Regions from separate parts of the Microbispora sp. CL1-1 genome, predicted to be linked through region 3. Evidence: predicted binding sites of a transcription regulator. Region 3 holds the regulator's gene; each other region holds the start of a gene.

Region 1 (6,914 bases), on a different contig from region 3:
CGGGTCGAAGGTCCGTCCCCTGGCCCCCCTTCTGGCGGGATCGGCGAACAGCAGGTCGTATCCGCCGGGGTCGGCCAGCGCGGCGTCGCCCGTGCGGACGTCGACCAGGGCGGACAGGCCGAGCGCCGCCGCGTTGGCCCGGGCGATCTCCACGGTCAGCGGATCGAGGTCCACGGCGTGCACCGGGCAGCCCGCCCTCGCCAGCGCGAGCAGGTCGCCGCCGATCCCGGAGCAGACGTCCAGCACGGAGGGGCCGCCCTCCGGCCCTCCGCCGGCCCGGATGTCGCCGGCCCGGATTCCGGAGGCCCGGATCCTGGCAGCGCGGTGTGCGGCGACCTCGGGACGGGTGGCCTGCTCCAGCCCGTGAGGGGTGAAGTACATGACGGCGGCGTCGGGGCCGAACTTCGCCTCGGCCCGCCGCCGCAGCGACGCCTGGGTGAGCGCCGCCGCCGTCAGGTCGGCCGGGTGGCTCCGGCGCATCGCGCTCGCGGCGGCCACGGGATCGGCGCCGTCGGCGAGTATCTTCACGGCCTCGTCGAGGGCCCCGCGCCCGGCGGGTGTGAGCAGCGTGCGGAAGGCGTCCAGGTCCACGCTCGCGACGCTACCGTTTGCCGGACCCGCACGTCGGCCGGAGGCTCCGCCCTGTGGACAACCCGGAGCCGACGACGGCTCCGGGGCCGGTCGGCGGGAGCCGGTGTCGCCGAGCCGCGCACGTCGGCGGAGGCTTCGTCGTGTGGACGATCGCGGCGGCGGCTTCGTCGTGTGGACGATCGCGGCGGCGGCGACCGCGGAGGCGGTGACCGCAGGCTCGGGGCCGGTCAGCGGGAGCCGGTGTCGCCGAGCGAGGCGAGCAGCTTGCAGAGCAGCCCCGACAGCCGCTCCCGATCCTCGCCGGTGAGGCCGGACAGCATCCGCTCCTCGTTGGCCACGTGACCCTCCAGCAGGGTGTCGACCACCGTACGGCCCTCGCCGGTGAGGGTGATCAGGACCATGCGGCGGTTGGACGGCGCGACCTCGCGATGCACCAGGCCCCGGGCGACGAGGCGGTCCACCCGGTTGGTGAGCGCGGCGGAGCTGACCATGGCGGCCGTGGCGAGATCGCTCATGCAGAGCCGGTGATCGGGGTTGGCACGGCGGAGCGTCGCGAGCACGTCGAACTCCCATGGTTCGATGTCGTGCCCGGCGAAATACTCCTTGATGCCCTTCTCCAGCAGGCGGGACGCGCGGGAGATCCGCCCGGCCACTCCCATCGCCGAGCAGTCGACGTCAGGGCGCACCCGGGCCCACTGGCCGAGGATCTGGTCGACGGCGTCGTTGTGGGGAGCGGGGTCGCCGGCGGCGAGGGTGTCGTTCCCGGGGGTCTCGTTCGTGAGGGTGTCGTTCATAGCGCGCGCGGTCTGGGTTCTCCTCGCCGCTCCTCCTCCACCACCCATGGTAACGGACATTTCGACGTTGAAATATCGATGGGATCTACGCTACCTTTGGCATCGAACAGTCAAACATCAAAATGTTAGAGGTGGAAAAATGAAGGTCCTGGTGCTGGGCGCGACCGGCTACATCGGTTCGGTGCTGACGGAGCGGCTCGCCGAGCGCGGCCACGAGGCGGTCGCGCTCGTACGGCCGAAGGCCCGCGACACCGCCGTTCCTGGCGAGGTGCGCCATGGCGACCTGTACGAACCCGAGACCCTCAAGAGCGCGGTGACGCCGGACATCGACGTCGTCGTGCACTCCGCCAACCCCACCGGTGACGAGCAGGTGGACGTCGCGGCGATCGAGGCGCTGGCCGGAGGGGGCGCGCGGCTCGTCTACATCAGCGGCGTCTGGGTGCTCGGTGCCACCACCGAGGCGGCGGGCGAGGACGCGCCGGTGAACCCCATCACCCCCTCCCGCTATCGCCCGCGGGTGGAACGGCTCGTGCTCGACGCGGGCGGCGTCGTCGTGAGGCCCGGCATCGTGTACGGCCGGGGCGTCGGCATCCCCACCCTGCTCACCGCCCCCGGGCAGGAGGACGGCCGCTATGTCCACGCGGGCGGCCCGGCGCCCACCTGGGCGACCGTGCACGTCGACGACCTGGCGGACCTGCTCGTGCTCGCGATCGAGAAGGCGGCGCCGGGGAGCCTTTTCCACGCCGTCGCCGAGGAGGCGGTGAGCGTCGCCGACGTGGCGGCGGCCGCGGGCCGTACGGGGAAGGCCGTGCCGTGGCCGATCGACGAGGCGGGTGAGGTGCTCGGGCGTCCCTTCGCCGAGGGGCTGGCCCTGAGCCAGGTGGTGAGCGGCGACCTGGCCAGGAAGGTCCTCGGCTGGAGGCCGAGCCGCCCCGGCCTCCTGGACGACGTCCGCTCCGGGTCGTACGCCTCGCGCGCCTGACCGTCCCCGTGCCCCGCGACGTGGCCCCGCCGCCTGTCGCCGCGACTCCCCGCGCCCTGTCCCCGCGTCCCGCGCCCTGTCCCCGCGCCCCGCGCCCTGTCCCCGCGACCTGGCCCGCCGCCTGTCGCCGCGACTCCCCGCGACCTGTCCGCGCAACGTGGCCCCGCCGCCTGTGCCGGCAACCCGGCCCGCCGTCGCGCCTCCCGCGGCCTGTCCCTGCTGAGAGGCGCCGGTCCGCCGGAAGCGGGCGGCGGTGACGCCGGCGCGGCGGACGGGGCATAACCTCGGGAGCGTCGCCGCCGGATGCGTCTGACCTGCGATGCCGGTTCGTGTTGACTGTCACGCGCCACTTGCATACTGTTTCGTGTTGGCACTCTGCCATTGAGAGTGCCAACAGCGACGAGACAGGTCTGACACCCGCGACGGCAGGCCGCTGGTCGCCTCTTCAGCTCATTCATCGCAATCTGAAGGGGAGGTCCGATCGTGACGACCGCCACCAAGGTTCCCGTTAAGCCGCTTGGCGACCGCATCGTGGTCCAGCCGCTTGAGGCCGAGCAGACCACCGCCTCCGGCCTGGTCATCCCGGACACCGCCAAGGAGAAGCCGCAGGAGGGCCGTGTCCTCGCTGTGGGCCCGGGCAACTGGGACGAGGACGGCGAGAAGCGCATCCCGCTCGACGTCAAGGAGGGCGACGTCGTCCTCTACAGCAAGTACGGCGGCACCGAGGTCAAGTACGGCGGCGAGGAGTACCTGGTGCTCTCGGCCCGCGACGTGCTCGCCATCATCGAGAAGTAGGCCGCGCCGGCTTGTGGAGCCCCGGGACCTTGCGCCCGGGGCTCCGCGCGCTCACAAGGAGACCTGAATGCCGAAGATCCTGGAGTTCGAAGAGGACGCGCGGCGCGCTCTCGAGCGTGGTGTGAACGCTCTCGCCGACGCCGTCAAGGTGACGCTCGGCCCCCGCGGCCGCAATGTCGTCATCGACAAGAAGTTCGGTGCGCCGACGATCACGAACGACGGTGTGACCATCGCTCGCGAGGTCGAGCTGGACAAGCCGTACGAGAACCTGGGCGCCCAGCTCGCCAAGGAAGTCGCCACCAAGACCAACGACATCGCGGGCGACGGCACCACCACCGCGACCGTCCTGGCCCAGGCCATGGTCCGCGAGGGCCTGCGCAACGTGGCCGCCGGCGCGCAGCCGCTCGGGCTCAAGCGCGGCATCGACAAGGCCGCCCAGGCGGTCAGCGAGCGCCTGCTCAGCAGCGCCCGCCACGTCGAGGACAAGAAGGAGATCGCCAACGTCGCGACGATCTCCGCGCAGGACGCGAAGATCGGCGGCCTGATCGCCGAGGCGTTCGACAAGGTGGGCAAGGACGGTGTCATCACCGTCGAGGAGTCCAACGCGATGGGCCTGGAGCTGGAGTTCACCGAGGGCCTCCAGTTCGACAAGGGCTACCTGTCGCACTACATGGTGACCGACTCCGAGCGCATGGAGGCGGTCCTCGAGGACCCGTACATCCTCATCACCCAGGGCAAGATCTCCTCCATCGCGGACTTCCTGCCGCTGCTGGAGAAGGTCGCCCAGACCAAGCGCCAGCTGCTGGTCATCGCCGAGGACGTCGAGGGCGAGGCCCTGGCCGTCCTGGTGACCAACAAGATCCGCGGCACCTTCACGTCCGTCGCCGTCAAGGCCCCGGGCTTCGGCGACCGCCGCAAGGCCATGCTGCAGGACATCGCGATCCTCACCGGCGGCCAGGTCGTCAGCGAGGAGGTCGGCCTCAAGCTGGAGCACGTCGGCCTCGAGGTGCTCGGCACGGCCCGCCGCGTCGTGGTCAACAAGGACACCACGACGATCGTGGACGGCGCCGGCGACGCCCAGGCGATCGAGGACCGCATCCGCGAGATCAAGGTCGCGATCGAGCAGTCCGACTCCGACTGGGACCGCGAGAAGCTCCAGGAGCGTCTCGCGAAGCTGGCCGGCGGCGTGTGCGTGCTGCGCGTCGGCGCCGCCACCGAGGTGGAGCTGAAGGAGAAGAAGCACCGCCTCGAGGACGCGATCTCCGCGACCCGCGCCGCGATCGAGGAGGGCATCGTCTCCGGCGGTGGCTCCGCGCTCGTGCACGTGTCCAAGGAGCTCGACGACCTGGGCCTGACCGGCGACGAGGCCACCGGTGTCTCGATCGTCCGCAAGGCGCTGATCGAGCCCGCCCGCTGGATCGCCGAGAACGCGGGCCTGGAGGGTTACGTCGTCACCACCAAGATCGCCGAGTTGAACGCGGGTGAGGGCCTCAACGCCGCCACCGGCGAGTACGGCGACCTGGTGGGCCAGGGCGTCATCGACCCCGTCAAGGTGACCCGTTCGGCCGTGCAGAACGCCGCGTCCATCGCCGGCATGCTGCTCACGACCGAGGCCCTCGTCGTGGACAAGCCCGAGGAGGAGGCTCCGGCCGCCAACGGCGGCCACGGCCACGGCCACGGTCACGGCCACTGATCCCGCGCCTTCCGCGCCTCGCGCCCCGCGCCCGCCCGCAAGGGCGGACCGCGGGGCGCGCTGCTTTTCCGCCCCGTGCCCGCCCCGTGCCCGCCCCCTGCCCGCCGTGTCGCGGGACGGGCCGCCGGGGACGAAGCCGCCTCGCGGGCAATGCGAACGACGCACGCTTCTTTTTCCCTGTCAAGTCGTCCGGCGTATATCCCGCGTTTTGGGCTTTCTGGTTGGAATGTTCCAACGGACGAGTGATCACATGATTACGGCGTGTTATCGACGCGTCAATGTGACCAATCCGTAGCCATTAACCATGACGACATGAACGATCGCGGCGGGCATCATGCCTAACGTGACCGAGGGATGCGTCGCCGACGCCGTAACTGGGGTAAGGCTTGCGACGAGATCGGATGAGCCCGACCTCAGGGAACTGACCAGCCTTGCCGTACAGGGAGATCGCACCGCGATCGAATCACTGCTGGGACATTTACGCCCGATGGTGGTTCGCTACTGCAGAGCCCGACTGGGCAGGGTGTCCGGTCAATACCACATCGCCGACGACGTGGCCCAGGAGGTGTGCATCGCGGTGCTGTCGGCACTGCCGCGCTACCGCGACATGGGCCGCCCGTTCGCCTCGTTCGTCTTCGGCATCGCCTCCCACAAGGTGGCCGACGCGCTGCGCAGCTCGGTGCGCTCGGCCGTGCCGACGCAGGACCTGCCGGACGGGCCCGACGAGGGACCGGGACCGGAGGAGACGGTCGTGCGCTACATCGAGGCGCAGCACGCCCGCGATCTGCTCGCCCGGCTCCCGGACACGCAGCGCGAGCTCCTCATCCTGCGGGTGGTGTCGGGCCTGTCGGCCGAAGAGACGGGTAATGTACTCGGCATGTCACCAGGTGCCGTCCGGGTCGCGCAGCATCGTGCGCTCGCCAGGCTCCGGCAACTGGCCGAGCTGGAGTCGATTGCGTGACCACGAAACGTCGTCGTACGGCTCGCCACCTCGGGTCGTACGGCGATGCCGATGTGGAGGGCGAAGTACTGAGGACCGATGCCCTCCTCGACGCGCTGGCCCGCCGTGAGCTGGTGGGCGGCGCGGACGCCGCCATCCGCTTGCTCGGCGCGCTCGTCGTCGACGTGGACAGTCAGCGGCTCTCCTCCGTGTCGATCACACCGTCCACATAGCCCCGGGCGTACTCCCAGCTGACGTAGTCGGCCGGGTCGGGCTGGTAGGCCGGCTCGTGGACCTGCGGCCGGCCGTTGTCGATCATCTGGCGCAGGTTGCCGCGCAGCAGGTCCCAGTCGAAGTAGTGCTGTTCCCCGCACTCCGGGCAGTCGAGGACGAGACCGAGCACGCCCTGGGGTTCGAGCAGGGAACGGAAGACCTCCACGTCGGCGAGGTCGGTCAGCGCCTCGTCGCGTTCGGCGAGCGTCAGCGGCTCCACGTCATCGGGCGCTCCAAGCTCCGCCGCGGGGTCGTTGGGGTCATCCGCGAACGGGTCGCGGGGGACGTCTTCCAGCACGCATCCCACCTTATGACCACGGCCCCCTCCACGAGCGAAAGAGCGCCCCATCTGCTGGTCGGGCCGTGATCCGGCCGTGATCCTGGAGGTGGTCTCACAGCCAGCCGCGGCGGGCCGCCTCCACTCCGGCGTGGAAACGGGACTGGGCCCCCAGCTCCGACATCGCCTCGGCGAACCTGGCCCGCACCGTGCGTACGGAGACGCCGAGGTGGCGGGCGATGGCGTCGTCGGACAGGCCGCGCGCGGCCAGCCGCAGCACCTGCTGGGCGTTGTTGCGCGGGAAGATCGGCGCGGCCCGGGCCCACAGCTCCTCGAACAGCGCCCGCAGCGCCCCCACCGCCACCGGGGCGTGGACCAGGTAGCAGTTGTAGGAGTGCTCGGGCAGCGGGACGCCCCACTCGGCGGGCAGCCCGGCGGTGCCCTCGCCGAGCGCGAAGAACCAGCTCGGCACCGTGTCGAGGGCGCGCAGCCCCGCGCCCGCCGCCGAGAACCGCGCGCACACCTGCCGCATGGCGGGCTCGGACACGGCGTCGAGCGCGACGACCATC
Region 2 (6,914 bases), on a different contig from region 3:
TCTGCAGGGCCTGCTCGACCAGCGGGTGGCCGCACTGGCCGACCACCCCGACGCGCCGCTGTTCTTCGGCCGGTTGGACCGTGCGGCCGGCGACGACCTGCCGAGCACGGTCTACGTCGGCCGCAGGCACGTTCACGACGAGAGCAGCCGGCCCCTCGTGATCGACTGGCGCGCCCCGGTCTCGCGCGCCTTCTACCAGGCCAGCCCCGCCGACCCGATGGGGGTGGCGCTGCGCCGCCGGTTCGGCTACCAGGGCGGCGACCTCACCGCGTACGAGGACGAGCCGCTCGACGGCCGGGCGCTCGGGCAGAGCAGGCTGCTGACCGAGGAGATCGAGCGGCCCCGCACCGGCCCGATGCGCGACATCGTGGCGACCATCCAGCCCGACCAGGACGAGATCGTCCGCGCCGACCTCGGCGTGACCGTCTGCGTGCAGGGGGCGCCGGGCACGGGCAAGACGGCCGTGGGCCTGCACCGCGCGGCCTACCTGCTGTTCACCCACCGGGAGAAGCTGGCGCGCTCGGGCGTGACGATCGTCGGGCCCAACCGGGCCTTCCTGTCCTACATCTCCTCGGTGCTGCCCGCGCTCGGCGAGGTGAAGGTCGACCAGACGACGGTGGCCGGGGTCCTGGGCGACCATGCCCATCCCGAGGACCGCGCGGTGGCGGCCGTGAAGGGCGACGCCCGCATGGCCGAGGTCGTCAGGCGGGCGCTGTGGCTGCACGTGACCAAGCCGGTCGACGGGGTGCTGTTCACCAAGGGCATCAACCGCTATCGGGTGCCCGATCACGAGGTCCGCGAGATCGTCGCCTCGCTGCGCGGCACGACCCGGTACGGCCCGGGCCGCGCCACCCTGGCCCAGCGGCTCGCCCACGCCGTGCTCGTCCAGATGGAACGGCGCGGCGAGTCGCCCGACGACCGGGTCCAGGACGCCGTGGCCCGGTCGAAGCCGGTCAAGGCCGTGCTCGACGCCGTCTGGCCGAAGCTCACCCCCGAGCAGGTGCTGTTCCGGCTGCTGTCGGACGCGGAGTTCCTCGCCAAGGCGGCGAAGTCGGACCTCTCGCCGGAGGAGCAGGCCCTGATCCTGTGGCGCAAGCCGTACAAGTCGCACCGCTCGGCCAAGTGGACGGCCGCCGACGCGGCGCTGCTGGACGAGCTGGCCGACCTCATCGAACGGACGCCGTCGCGGGGACACCTCGTGGTGGACGAGGCGCAGGACCTGTCGGCGATGCAGTTGCGGGCGCTCGGACGCCGCTGCCGCACCGGCTCGGCCACCGTGCTCGGCGACCTCGCCCAGGGCACCACTCCCTGGTCGGCGCGTTCGTGGAAGACCGTGCTCGACCACCTCGGCCAGCCGTCCGGCGAGGTCACCGAGCTCACGCTCGGCTTCCGTGTGCCTCGCGAGGTCCTCGACTTCGCCGCGCGGCTGCTGCCCTCCGTGGCGCCGGATCTCGCCCCGCCGCGCTCGCTGCGTCCCGGCGCAGGCTCCCTGTCCGTACGCCGCGAGGCCGACGTCACCGCCGCCCTCCCCGGGGCCGTACGGCAGGCTCTCGCGCAGGAGGGCTCCATCGGCGTCATCGCCCCGGACTCGGCCCTTCCCGCGCTCTCGGCGGCTCTGGAGGCCGCGGCGGTGCCGCACACGGTGCTCGGCCCCGACTCGACGGGCGACGACCGGGTGCTGCTGGTCCCGGCGACGCTCGCCAAGGGTCTGGAGTACGACCACGTGATCGTCGTCGAGCCGGCCGCGATCGTGGAGGCGGAGGAGCGTGGCCTCGCCCGCCTCTACGTGGTCCTCACCCGGGCGGTAACGTCGCTGACCGTCCTGCACGACCGCGATCTTCCGGAGGAGCTGCGATGACCTCTCCCGACGTACGCGTCCGCTATGGAGCGCTCGACGATGTCCCGGCCGTACTGCGGTTCTGGCTTGAGGCCGCGGAGAACACCGACAGGCACGACGACGCGGGCAAGGTGGTGGCCCTGATCGAGCGCGATCCCGAGGCGCTGCTCGTCGCCGAGATCGACTGCCGCATGGTCGGCACGCTCATCGCCGGATGGGACGGCTGGCGCGCCCACCTCTACCGGCTCGCCGTGGACCCCGCCCACCGGCGCATGGGCATCGGATCGCTGCTGATCCGGGCCGCCGAGGAGCGGTTCAGGAAGTTCGGCGCGTTCCGCGCCGACGCGATGGTCCTGCACGACAACGCCCTGGCGCATCACGCCTGGACGGCGGCGGGATACACGATGCAGACCGACTGCGCCCGCTGGGTCAGACGCCTCACCTGACGCGTTCAACGGGAAAGGGCGGTTCCCCCGAGGGGAACCGCCCTTCCGTTGAGACGAAGCAGGCAGATGGATCAGAAGTCCATGTCGCCGCCGCCGGGCATGGCGGGGGCCTTCTCCTTCTCGGGCTTCTCGGCGATGACGGCCTCGGTGGTCAGGAACAGCGCCGCGATGGACGCCGCGTTCTGCAGCGCCGAGCGGGTGACCTTGGCCGGGTCGATGATGCCGGACTCGAACATGTTGACGTACTCGCCGGTCGCGGCGTTGAGGCCCTCACCAGCCGGGAGGTTGCGGACCTTCTCCACCACGACGCCGCCCTCGAGGCCGGCGTTGACGGCGATCTGCTTCAGCGGCTCCTCAAGGGCCTTGCGGACGATCGCGGCACCGGTGGCCTCGTCGCCGTTGACCTCGAGCTTGTCGAACGCGTTGGCGCCGGCCTGCAGCAGAGCCACGCCACCACCGGGGACGATGCCCTCCTCGACCGCGGCCTTCGCGTTGCGGACGGCGTCCTCGATGCGGTGCTTGCGCTCCTTGAGCTCGACCTCGGTGGCCGCGCCGGCCTTGATGACGGCGACGCCGCCGGCCAGCTTGGCGAGGCGCTCCTGGAGCTTCTCGCGGTCGTAGTCGGAGTCGGTGCGCTCGATCTCGGCGCGGATCTCGTTGACCCGGCCGGCGATCTGCTCGGCGTCACCGGCGCCGTCGACGATCGTGGTCTCGTCCTTGGTGACGACGACCTTGCGGGCGCGGCCGAGCAGGTCGAGAGTGGCGTTCTCGAGCTTTAGACCGACCTCCTCGGAGATGACCTGGCCACCGGTGAGGATGGCGATGTCGCCCAGCATGGCCTTGCGGCGGTCGCCGAAGCCCGGAGCCTTGACGGCGACGGACTTGAACAGGCCGCGGATCTTGTTGACGACCAGGGTGGCCAGGGCCTCGCCCTCGACGTCCTCGGCGATGATGACCAGCGGCTTGCCGGACTGCACGACCTTGTCGAGCAGCGGCAGCAGGTCCTTGTTGGCCGAGACCTTGGAGTTGACGATCAGGATGTACGGGTCCTCGAAGACCGCCTCCATGCGCTCGGGGTCGGTCACGAAGTAGCCGGACACGTAGCCCTTGTCGAAGCGCATGCCCTCGGTGAGCTCCAGCTCCAGGCCGAAGGTGTTGCTCTCCTCGACGGTGATGACGCCTTCCTTGCCCACCTTGTCCATCGCCTCGGCGATGAGGGCGCCGATCTCGGTGTCGGCGGCGGAGATGGAGGCGGTGGAGGCGATCTGCTCCTTGGTCTCCACGTCCTTGGCGAGCTTCGACAGCTCCTCGCTGACGCGCTCGACGGCGGCCTCGATGCCCTTCTTCAGCGCCATCGGGTTCGCACCCGCGGCGACGTTGCGCAGACCCTCACGGACCAGCGCCTGGGCGAGCACGGTAGCCGTCGTGGTGCCGTCACCGGCGACGTCGTCGGTCTTCTTGGCGACTTCCTTGACGAGCTCGGCGCCGATCTTCTCCCACGGGTCCTCGAGCTCGATCTCCTTGGCGATGGAGACACCGTCGTTGGTGATCGTGGGGGCGCCCCACTTCTTCTCCAGCACGACGTTGCGGCCCTTCGGGCCGAGGGTCACCTTCACGGCGTCGGCGAGCTGGTTCATACCGCGCTCGAGACCGCGCCGGGCGTCCTCGTCAAACGCGATCATCTTGGCTGCCATTAGGCTAGACCTCCCAGTAGCAGGGTGTCTTCACGGACCGAGCCGACGCCCGCGACGGCATGGACCCGCTATCCCTGCGCGGGCCCCATCGCCCCGATCCCGATTGTTGTCACTCTCGACCTCAGAGTGCCAAACAAGTATTTAGCACTCTACCCCTGAGAGTGCAAGCGGAAGCCATGCTGACCAGCTTGTACGGTATGTCCGGAGCATCCCTTCGGTGCGCCGCGCCACCTGCCGAGACTCACCAGCCGAGCCGGCCGAGACCAAGGGGCCAGGCTCCCTCCGGAGCACCACACTCACCGGCCTGAACCGCGGGGCCGAGTAAGGCAAAGAAGGCGTACAGCAGGCGGAAGGCCCGGTGCGCGGGGTCGCGCACCGGGCCTTCCGTAGGTCGATGACGGGATCAGACGGCGCGTACGGCTTCCGCCTGCGGGCCCTTCTGACCCTGCGTGATGTCGAACTCAACCCGCTGACCCTGCTCGAGGGCCTTGTAGCCGTCCATCAGGATTGCCGAGTAATGGACGAACACGTCCTTACCACCGTCTACCGCGATGAAGCCGTAGCCCTTGTCCGCGTTAAACCATTTGACGGTGCCCTGCGCCACTTCCGACTCCTCTTGCTGGGCTGGGGACCACACCCAAGAAGCCCCCGGTTTTGTCGATCGACATCGACCATACCCGTGTCAAGCCGTAGGACAACAGAGTCAATCCGCAAACTACTACTTGGCGTTCGCTCAAAGCGGGACCGAAGAATATTCACTTTACTGTTTAATAGTTGAGAGCTGCACCATTTGCCATGGCACCGTATGACTTCTCCACCCGCAGAAGCGCATGTCAGGTGCTCGGCCCCGGTACGGCGGCTCAGCCTCCGGCGACGGCGGGGATGACCGAAATCTGCACTCCGTCCGGCGTGGCGGTGTCCAGACCCTCGGCGAATCGGACGTCCTCTTCTCCGACGTAGACGTTGACAAAACGCCGGATCTTACCCGTCTCGTCGAGGATGCGCCCGCCGATGCCCGGGTAGTCCGCGTCGAGCTTCTGCAGGACCTCGCGAAGCGTTCCTCCCTCGCCGCTCACCTCCGCGGCCCCGTTGGTGTACGTCCGGAGAATCGTCGGAATCCGCACGGAAACGCTCATTGTTCGCTCGCTTTCGTTACTGCCGATGGGCCTTTTGAAACGCTTTCAGTTGGCGAATGCCGCACGGAACGCGTCGAGAGAGGGACGGATGACGGCGGTGGGACGGGCGTGCTCGGCCACCGCGTCGAGCGTCTTGAGCCCGTCGCCGGTGTTCAGCACCACGGTCTCGGCGTCCGGGTCGAGGCGGCCCTCGCGGACCAGCTTGCGCAGCACGCCGACCGTGACGCCGCCCGCGGTCTCGGCGAAGACGCCCTCGGTCCTGGCCAGCAGGCGGATCGCGTCGACGATCTCCTCGTCGGTCACGTCCTCCACCGCGCCGCCCGTCCGGCGCGCGATGTCGAGCACGTACGGCCCGTCCGCCGGGTTGCCGATTGCCAGGGACTTGGCGATGGTGTCGGGCCGCACCGGCTGCACCACGTCCTGCCCGGCCTTGAACGCCCGGGAGACCGGCGAGCAGCCCTCGGCCTGCGCACCGAAGATCCGGTAGGGCCGCTCCTCGACCAGCCCCAGCTTGATCAGCTCACGGAAGCCCTTGTCGATCTTCGTGAGCTGCGAGCCGGAGGCCACCGGGATGACGATCTGGTCGGGCAGCCGCCAGCCGAGCTGCTCGGCGATCTCGTACGCCAGCGTCTTGGAGCCCTCGGCGTAGTAGGGCCGGAGATTGACGTTGACGAAGCCCCACTTCTCACCCAGCTCGTCGCCGATGAGCTCGGAGCAGAAGCGGTTGACCTCGTCGTAGGTGCCGTCGATGGCGACGAGGCGGCCGCCGTACACCGCGGCCATGGTCACCTTGGCCGGCTCCAGGTCGGCGGGGATGAACACGCAGGAGTCCAGCCCGGCCCGGGCGGCCGCCGCGCCCACCGCGCCGGCGAGGTTGCCGGTGGAGGAGCACGACAGGGTGTGGAAGCCGAAGTTGCGCGCGGCCTCCAGCGCGATCGCGACGACCCGGTCCTTGAAGGAGTGGGTCGGGTTGCCGGAGTCGTCCTTGACGTGCAGCGACCGCAGGCCCAGCTCGGCCGCCAGCCTGTCGGCCTTCACGAGCTTGGTCCAGCCTGGCTGGAGGTTGGGCTTGGCCGTCACGCCGGCGGGAACGGGGAGCAGGGAGCGGTAACGCCAGATGTTCGCCGGGCCGGACTCGATGTCCTCCCGACGGATCTCGCCGAAGTCGTACGCCACCTCAAGGGGGCCGAAACACTCCGTACAGGCGAAAATCGGGCCGAGTTCGTAAAGAGCGCCACATTCACGACACGAAAGTCCGGTGGCGGGGCCGAACTCGACGGTGTTCGCGGGAGTGCTAGCGGCAGTGCTGGTGTGCGCCATGAAGCGAGGCCTTTCCCTCATCTTCGCTCGCGACCACCTTGGCCACGAGCCGGAATTGGCACCTGTCCCGGCCGGGCCTCGTGGGCACGAGTTCGACACCGGGGAGGTTGCCGGGGCTTCGCAGGGCCGGTCCCTCCACCCCTCTGGATGAGCATGTTCAGTTGTAGGACCTTCCAGAGAAGGTCCTTAAGTGCCCCTCCTGCCAATCTTTGCCCCGTCGCGTCACCCAGAGCGGCACCTCGCGGCGTTGTCGTCGTCGCCCGTGGCCTCCGGCTACGAGCTCCTCCTCCGCCTTGCGATGCACCAGTCTGGCCACCGCCCCGTGCGGGCAAATCTTGTCAGTCGCGGCACTAGCACTGTACCCCGGCGTCCCCGGTGTCCGTTCTGACGTCTCATATGGCGAGACGTTTTGTATCAGCCGTACGCCTCGCCGAGGGCGCTCTGCACGTACTTGCGCGCTTGGTGGATGCGGGACTTGACC
Region 3 (6,914 bases):
GCATGTCGGCGAAGGCGCGGAGAGCGCGTGCCCGGCGCCGGCGAGAATGCTCGCGCCTGTGAGTATGGTGGCGCCCGCCATACTGGAGAACTGGATGAACCGGCGCCGCGTCAGCTCGCTCGCCTCGTCGTTTTCATGCATGACTACCCCCGACAACCCGCATCTGTTGCTATTTGCCGCGATCTTCGCGCGCCTTGCGGTTCAGGCCGTACGCGAGACCGGAAACGGCGTCGTCAGTGAAAGATCGACGCACTCGGCGAGGTTGATCCCCTCTCTGGTGGCCGGTAAAAGCCCCTGGCGCAGGCTTGATTTTCCGTAGGAAAGATCGGAACACTTCCCCGGGGGGTCGAGAGAATCTCCTGGCGCGCGGCGAACGGACCCGGAAATCTCGGCCGGGCGAATGCTCATAAGAGATATTCCGGCATCGCATATCGTGCGATATTCGGGCGAGAGCGAAAAACCGGCAGTGATACCAGACCGGGCGTCGAGGGCAGGGTGCAAGTGGCGGCAGACTGGAGAGCGTGCCTTCCGTGCTTCCCGACGGCGATCCCGTCCCCCCGAGCGGCGAGCTGCCGTCCGAGGCCCTCGACGGGCTCGGCTCCCGTCCGTTCGGCTTCTACGTCCACGTCCCGTTCTGCGCGACGCGCTGCGGCTACTGCGACTTCAACACCTACACGGCGTCCGAGCTGGGGCCCGGCGCATCACAGCGCGACTACGCCGCCACCGCGGTCGAGGAGATACGGCTGGCCCGGCGCGTGCTGGGAGACGCCGCGCCGCCCGTGGAGACCGTCTTCTTCGGTGGCGGCACGCCGACCCTGCTGCCCGCCGCCGACCTCGTACGGATCCTGGACGCCATCGGCGAGGAGTTCGGCCTGCGGCCCGGCGCCGAGGTGACGACCGAGGCCAACCCCGAGTCCGTCGACCCGGCCTACCTGAAGGAACTGCGGGCGGGCGGGTTCACCCGGATGAGCTTCGGCATGCAGAGCGCGGGCGAGCACGTCCTCGCCGTCCTCGACCGGCGGCACACCCCCGGCCGGCCCGCCGAGGCCGTACGAGAGGCCCGCGACGCCGGGTTCGAGCACGTCAACCTCGACCTCATCTACGGCACGCCGGGGGAGAGCGACGACGACTGGAGGGCCTCCCTGGAGGCCGCGCTGGCCGCCGGGCCCGACCACGTCTCGGCGTACTCCCTGATCGTCGAGGACGGCACCCGGCTCGCCGCACGCATCCGGCGCGGCGAGCTGCCGATGCCGGACGACGACGTGGCGGCCGACCGCTACCTGATCGCCGAGGAGATGCTGACGGCCGCGGGCCTGAGCTGGTACGAGATCTCCAACTGGGCGGCGGGAGACGAGGCGCGCTGCCGCCACAACCTGCTCTACTGGACCGGCGGCGACTGGTGGGGGGCCGGGCCGGGGGCGCACAGCCACGTCGGCGGCACCCGCTGGTGGAACGTCAAGCATCCGGCGGCGTACGCCGCCCGGCTGGCGGCCGGGACCTCGCCCGCGCACGCCCGCGAGGTGCTGTCGGCGGAGGACAGGGCCGTCGAAAGAGTCATGCTGGAGCTGCGCCTCGCCTCGGGTCTCCCGCTGGCCGACCTCGCCCCCCAGGCGCGTACGGCGTGCGCGCGGGCACTGGCGGACGGACTGCTGGAGGTGGAGGCGTTCAAGGCCGGCCAGGCCGTGCTCACGCTGCGCGGCAGGCTGCTCGCCGACGCGGTGGTCCGGGACCTCACCCCTTAGATCCGGGATCTCACCCCTTAAACGGGGGCGGTGACGAAGTCGATCAGTTCTTCCACACGGCCGAGGAGCTCGGGCTCCAGGTCGGCGTAGGTCGTGACCCGGCTCAGGATGTGCCGCCACGCCTCCTGGGGGTCCATCCGCCAGCCGAGGGCGGCGATCACGCCCTCCTTCCAGGGCACGCCGCGCGGCACGTCCGGCCAGGCGGGGATGCCGAGCGCCCGGGGCTTGACCGCCTGCCAGATGTCCACGAACGGATGCCCGACGACGAGCACGTCGTCCCCGGACACCCGGGCGGCGATGCGGCTCTCCTTCGAGCCGGGCACCAGGTGGTCGACGAGCACGCCGAGCCGCCTGCCCGGCTCGGGGCCGAACTCCTCGACGATGGCAGGGAGGTCGTCCACCCCTTCGAGGAACTCGACGACGACCCCCTCCACCCGCAGGTCGTGTCCCCAGATCTTCTCCACCAGCGAGGCGTCGTGGACGCCCTCGACGTAGATGCGGCTCCCCTTGGCGACCTGCGCGCGCAGGCCCTCGACCGCGATCGACCCGGAGGCGCTCCGCAGCGGGCCCTTGGGGCCGGCCTGGGGCCGCACCAGCGTCACCGGTTTGCCTTCGAGGAGGAACCCGGCGGGCGTCAGCGGGAACACCCGCCTGCGGCCGAACCGGTCCTCCAGCGTCACGGCCTCCTTGTCGCAGGCCACCACGGCGCCGCAGAAGCGGCCCTCGGCGTCCTCCACCACGAGGTCGGGCTCTGCCGGGACCTCGGGGATCTGCCCCCGCCGTGGCCGCCGCCAGTCTCCGGAAAGCACGTCCCGCCCGTACATGCGGGGAACGCTAGCAAATCACGCCCTGCGGCGGCGGGCCGCGGAGCGGCGCGCGAGTACGACGATCGTCACGATCGGCGCGGCCAGGAAGCCGGCACGACCGGCAGGACGGCGAAGAGCACCCAGGGACCCACAGCAGCGCGGGGCCGGATCGGCCGGGGAGCGGCGTACGGCGGGGGAAACGGGTGCGGCAGCCACAGGGGCGCGCCGGGCCGTGCCGGGGGCATCATGGGCGGGGAACCCGCGTGGTCGCCTCGGCCGGCGCGGGTCTCTGGTGCTCGTGCATAGGGTGAAGAGTCGGCCATGCGGCTTGCGGTCGATTCGCAGCCCGCTTGTCCGTGCCCCCCTGCGCGTTATCGCACCAGGTGGGGTGGTAGCCGTACACTTGGCACTCGGGAACACAGAGTGCCAGAGTCGGTGTTTCCAGGCACAGGGAGGTGACACATTGCTCGACGACCGCAAGCTCGCCGTCCTGCGGGCCATCGTCGAGGACTACGTGTCCACCAACGAGCCGGTGGGGTCCAAGGCCCTGGCGGACAGGCACAACCTCGGCGTCTCTCCGGCGACGATCCGCAACGACATGGCGGCGCTGGAGGAGCAGGGCTACATCACCCAGCCGCACACCAGTGCCGGAAGGGTGCCGACGGACAAGGGATACCGGCTGTTCGTCGACCGGCTGTCCCAGATCAAGCCGCTGTCGGGTGCCGAGCGCAGGGCCATCGAGACCTTCCTCGCCGGGGCCGTGGACCTCGACGAGATCGTCATGCGTACGGTGCGGCTGCTCGCGCAGCTCACCCGTCAGGTCGCGGTGGTGCAGTATCCCTCGCTCACCAGGTCGTCGGTCCGCCATGTGGAGATCGTCCCGCTCGCGGAGCGCCGGGTCATGCTGGTGCTGATCACGAACACCGGGCGGGTCGAGCAGCGTGTGGTCGATCTGCCCGAGGCCATCGCCGACGACCGGATCGCGAATCTGCGCGCCGTGCTCAACGCGTGCCTGGACGGCTGCGGCCTGTCCCAGGTGCCGGAGACGGTGGCCGACATTCCCGACCGCCTGCCCCCCGAGGACAGGCCGGTGGCGGCCACGATCCTCTCCGTGCTGCTTGAGACGCTCGTGGAGCGGCACGAGGAGAAGATCGTCTTCGGTGGCACGGCCAACCTGGCCGCCGCCGACTTCAGCATCGGCCTGCGGGACGTGCTGGAGGCCCTGGAGGAGCAGGTCGTCCTCATCCGCCTGCTGGGGGAGACCGGCGGGCTTTCCGAACTGACCGTCCGCATCGGATCCGAGAACCCCTACAGCGGGCTCCGCGGCACGTCTATCGTGGCCGCCGGATACGGTTCGGGCGACAGAGAACTGGCCCGGCTCGGAGTGCTGGGCCCGACACGAATGGACTATCCGGTGACGATGGGTGCGGTGCGCGCGGTGGCGCGTTACGTCGGCCAGATCCTGGCGGGGTCATAAGTGTCCAACGACTACTACGCGACCCTTGGCGTACGGCGCGACGCCAGCCAGGAAGAGATCAAGAAGGCATACCGCCGTCTTGCCCGTGAGCTGCACCCGGACGTCAACCCCGATCCGGAGACCCAGGAGCGGTTCAAGGAGATCAACCAGGCGTACGAGGTGCTGTCCGACGCGGGCAAGCGCCGCATGTACGACATGGGCGCCGACCCGTTCGGCGGTGGCGGCGGAGCGGGGGCCGGAGCCGGCGGCTTCGGCGCGGGCTTCCCGTTCAGCGACATCATGGACGCCTTCTTCGGCTCGGCGGGCGCCGCGCGGGGGCCCCGCTCCCGTGCCCGCCGGGGCCGCAACGCCACCATCAGGGTCGAGCTCGACCTGGCGGAGGCGGCCTTCGGCACGACCCGCGAGATCGTGGTCGACACGGCCGTGGTCTGCGAGGTCTGCCAGGGCTCCGGGGCGGCGTCCGGCACGCACCCCGACACCTGCGACATGTGTCACGGGCGCGGCGAGGTGTCGCAGGTGACCCGTTCGTTCCTCGGCCAGGTCATGACCTCGCGTCCCTGCCCCCAGTGCGGCGGGTACGGCAGCGTCATCCGGCACCCCTGCATGGAGTGCTCGGGCGAGGGACGGGTGCGGACCCGGCGCACGATCAAGGTCAGGATCCCGGCCGGCGTCGAGGACGGCACGCACATCCAGCTCGCCGGCGAGGGCGAGGTCGGCCCCGGCGGCGGGCCTCCCGGCGACCTGTTCCTGGAGATCGTCGAGCGGCCGCACCAGATCTTCGAGCGGCGCGGCGACGACCTGCACTGCACGGTGGCCATCCCGATGACGGCCGCCGCGCTCGGCACCTCGCTCACGATCGAGACCCTCGACGGCGCGGAGGAGATCGACATCCGGCCCGGCACCCAGGCCGGCCAGGTCATCCCCCTGTACGGCAAGGGCGTCCAGCGGCTCAACGAGACCGGCAGAGGCGACCTGCTGATCCACGTGAACGTCGAGACGCCGAGCAAGCTCGACCCGCAGCAGGAGGAACTGCTGCGCGAGCTGGCGAAGCTGCGCGGCGAGGAGCGCCCGCCCGGCAAGTTCTCCCCGGGCCAGCAGGGCTTCTTCTCCCGCCTGCGGGACGCCTTCAACGGCCGCTGAGCTGATCGCATGACTGTTCCCGTGTTCCTGTCGGACGCGGCCGGCCAGACGGGGGACACGATCGTCCTCGACGGGCCCGAGGGGCGGCACGCCGCCGCCGTACGCCGCCTGCGGCCGGGGGAGCGGATCGACCTGACCGACGGCGCGGGGCGGGTGGCCGAGTGCACGGTCACGGCGGCGGGGAAGGACTCGCTGACCGCCGAGGTGCTGCGCCGCTATGAGGTCCCGCCGCCCCGGCCGAGACTGGTGGTCGTCCAGGGCCTGCCCAAGGGCGACCGGGGCGAGCTCGCGGTCGAGATGATGACCGAGGCCGGGGTCGACGTGATCGTCCCCTGGGCCGCCTCCCGGTGCGTCACCCAGTGGAAGGGCGACCGGGCCGCCAAGGCCCTCGCCCGCTGGCGCGGCACGGCCCGCGAGGCGGCCAAGCAGGCCCGGCGCTTCCATCTGCCCGAGGTGACAGAGCAGGCCACGACCGCGGCGGTCGGCGCGCTCGTCTCGTCGGCGGCGCTCGCGGTCGTCCTGCACGAGGAGGCCGCTGAGCCGCTGAGCCGCCTGCCCCTGCCGGAGGAGCCGGGCGACATCGTGATGATCGTCGGCCCGGAGGGCGGCGTCACCGACGAGGAGATCGCCACGTTGCGGGCCGCGGGAGCCACGCCGGCCCTGCTGGGGCCGACGGTGCTGCGCACCTCGACTGCGGGCGTGGCCGCGGCGGCCGTCCTGATGTCCCGCTGCGGCCGCTGGTGACGCACGGCCGCGGCGCATAGCCCGGCCTCGGCTCATAGTCCGGCCGCGGCGCATAGCCCCGCCACGGCTGACAAAGCCGTCCCGTCAACTCGGAGGCCGGGACCGGCCCGTCCACCGGGCCGCGGACCCCGGCCGACGACCAGGGGGCCGGGTCAGGGCGAGGGCGAGGGCGACGGGGCCGCCGCCGCTTCGGGCGTCGCCGCCTCCGCGGGAGGCGGCGTGCTCGGGGTGACCGGGGGCGCGGACGTCGTGCGCGGAGGCGACGACGGGCGGCGCGAGACCGACGGCGTCGTCACGGGCGTCTCCTGCGTCACCGACGTGGGCGAGCACGTCGGCGGGAGGGCCGTGTCGGGCTCGATCACCCCGGCCTCGGGGGTGGGCGTGACGCAGGGATCGGACGGCGACGGCGACGGTCTGGTGGTCGCCTCCGTCTTGGGCGTGGGGGTCGGGCTGGGCCGTTCGCGCGACGGGCTCGGGGTGACGGGCACGATCACGACCGGCCGCGAGGGCTCCGCCGGGTTGGGCGGCCGGATCACCGACGAGGTGTCCCTGTTGTCCTCACGTTCGTCGCCGGCGTTGGAGATGCCCGTTGATTGCGCCACCTGGTCGCGCAGGCCGGGGACGATCATCACGACCGCGCCCGCCACGAGCACGGCCCCGGCGGCGGCCGCTCCGACCCGCCGCCACAGCAGGTGCCGCAGGCCGCGCAGACCACGCTGCTCGATCCGCCCGCGGATGATTTCGAGTCCATCGGGAGACGGCACGACCGAGTCCGCCTCCGCGCGCAGGGCACGGCGGAGCAGCTCGCCGTACTCGTCGTCGGGAGGGAAGGTCATGAGAACTGCTCCAGTGCCATCCGTAGTGCGGCCATGCCGCGGGCCGTGTGACTCTTCACGGCGCCCTTGCTGATCCCCATCGCGTGGGCGATCTCGGCTTCCGACAGGTCGCCGTAGTATCGCAGCACCAGTGCCTCGCGCTGCCGGGTGGGTAAGCCGCGCAGCGCCT

The links. Region 3 encodes HrcA, which represses chaperone genes, less so after heat shock. Its sites were predicted from a motif close to TTGGCACTCTCNNNNNGAGAGTGCCAA; they were not measured.
Region 1: the regulator HrcA is predicted to act here: its motif matches at 2,735-2,761, upstream of groES (co-chaperone GroES).
Region 2: the regulator HrcA is predicted to act here: its motif matches at 4,119-4,145, upstream of groL (chaperonin GroEL).

What each region holds. Positions count from the first base shown of each region.
Region 1 is NZ_JAATEK010000005.1:267,242-274,155, reverse strand. Features, by position in the region: gene HCK04_RS08910 (class I SAM-dependent methyltransferase) at 1-591, opposite strand, end outside; gene HCK04_RS08905 (MarR family transcriptional regulator) at 819-1,385, opposite strand; gene HCK04_RS08900 (NAD-dependent epimerase/dehydratase family protein) at 1,525-2,367, shown strand; gene groES (co-chaperone GroES) at 2,848-3,162, shown strand; gene groL (chaperonin GroEL) at 3,230-4,855, shown strand; gene HCK04_RS08885 (sigma-70 family RNA polymerase sigma factor) at 5,190-5,816, shown strand; gene HCK04_RS08880 (hypothetical protein) at 5,813-6,028, shown strand; gene HCK04_RS08875 (DUF5319 domain-containing protein) at 5,989-6,366, opposite strand; gene HCK04_RS08870 (helix-turn-helix domain-containing protein) at 6,461-6,914, opposite strand, start outside.
Region 2 is NZ_JAATEK010000036.1:24,007-30,920, reverse strand. Features, by position in the region: gene HCK04_RS31000 (AAA family ATPase) at 1-1,858, shown strand, start outside; gene HCK04_RS30995 (GNAT family N-acetyltransferase) at 1,855-2,283, shown strand; gene groL (chaperonin GroEL) at 2,355-3,977, opposite strand; gene HCK04_RS30985 (cold-shock protein) at 4,381-4,581, opposite strand; gene HCK04_RS30980 (MoaD/ThiS family protein) at 4,838-5,113, opposite strand; gene thrC (threonine synthase) at 5,159-6,433, opposite strand; SAM riboswitch class I at 6,448-6,587, opposite strand; gene HCK04_RS30970 (RNA polymerase sigma factor) at 6,848-6,914, opposite strand, start outside.
Region 3 is NZ_JAATEK010000023.1:118,720-125,633, reverse strand. Features, by position in the region: gene HCK04_RS25100 (CDP-diacylglycerol diphosphatase) at 1-141, opposite strand, end outside; gene hemW (radical SAM family heme chaperone HemW) at 522-1,742, shown strand; gene HCK04_RS25090 (DUF3097 domain-containing protein) at 1,760-2,566, opposite strand; gene hrcA (heat-inducible transcriptional repressor HrcA) at 3,012-4,025, shown strand; gene dnaJ (molecular chaperone DnaJ) at 4,026-5,165, shown strand; gene HCK04_RS25075 (16S rRNA (uracil(1498)-N(3))-methyltransferase) at 5,175-5,909, shown strand; gene HCK04_RS25070 (hypothetical protein) at 6,062-6,745, opposite strand; gene HCK04_RS25065 (SigE family RNA polymerase sigma factor) at 6,742-6,914, opposite strand, start outside.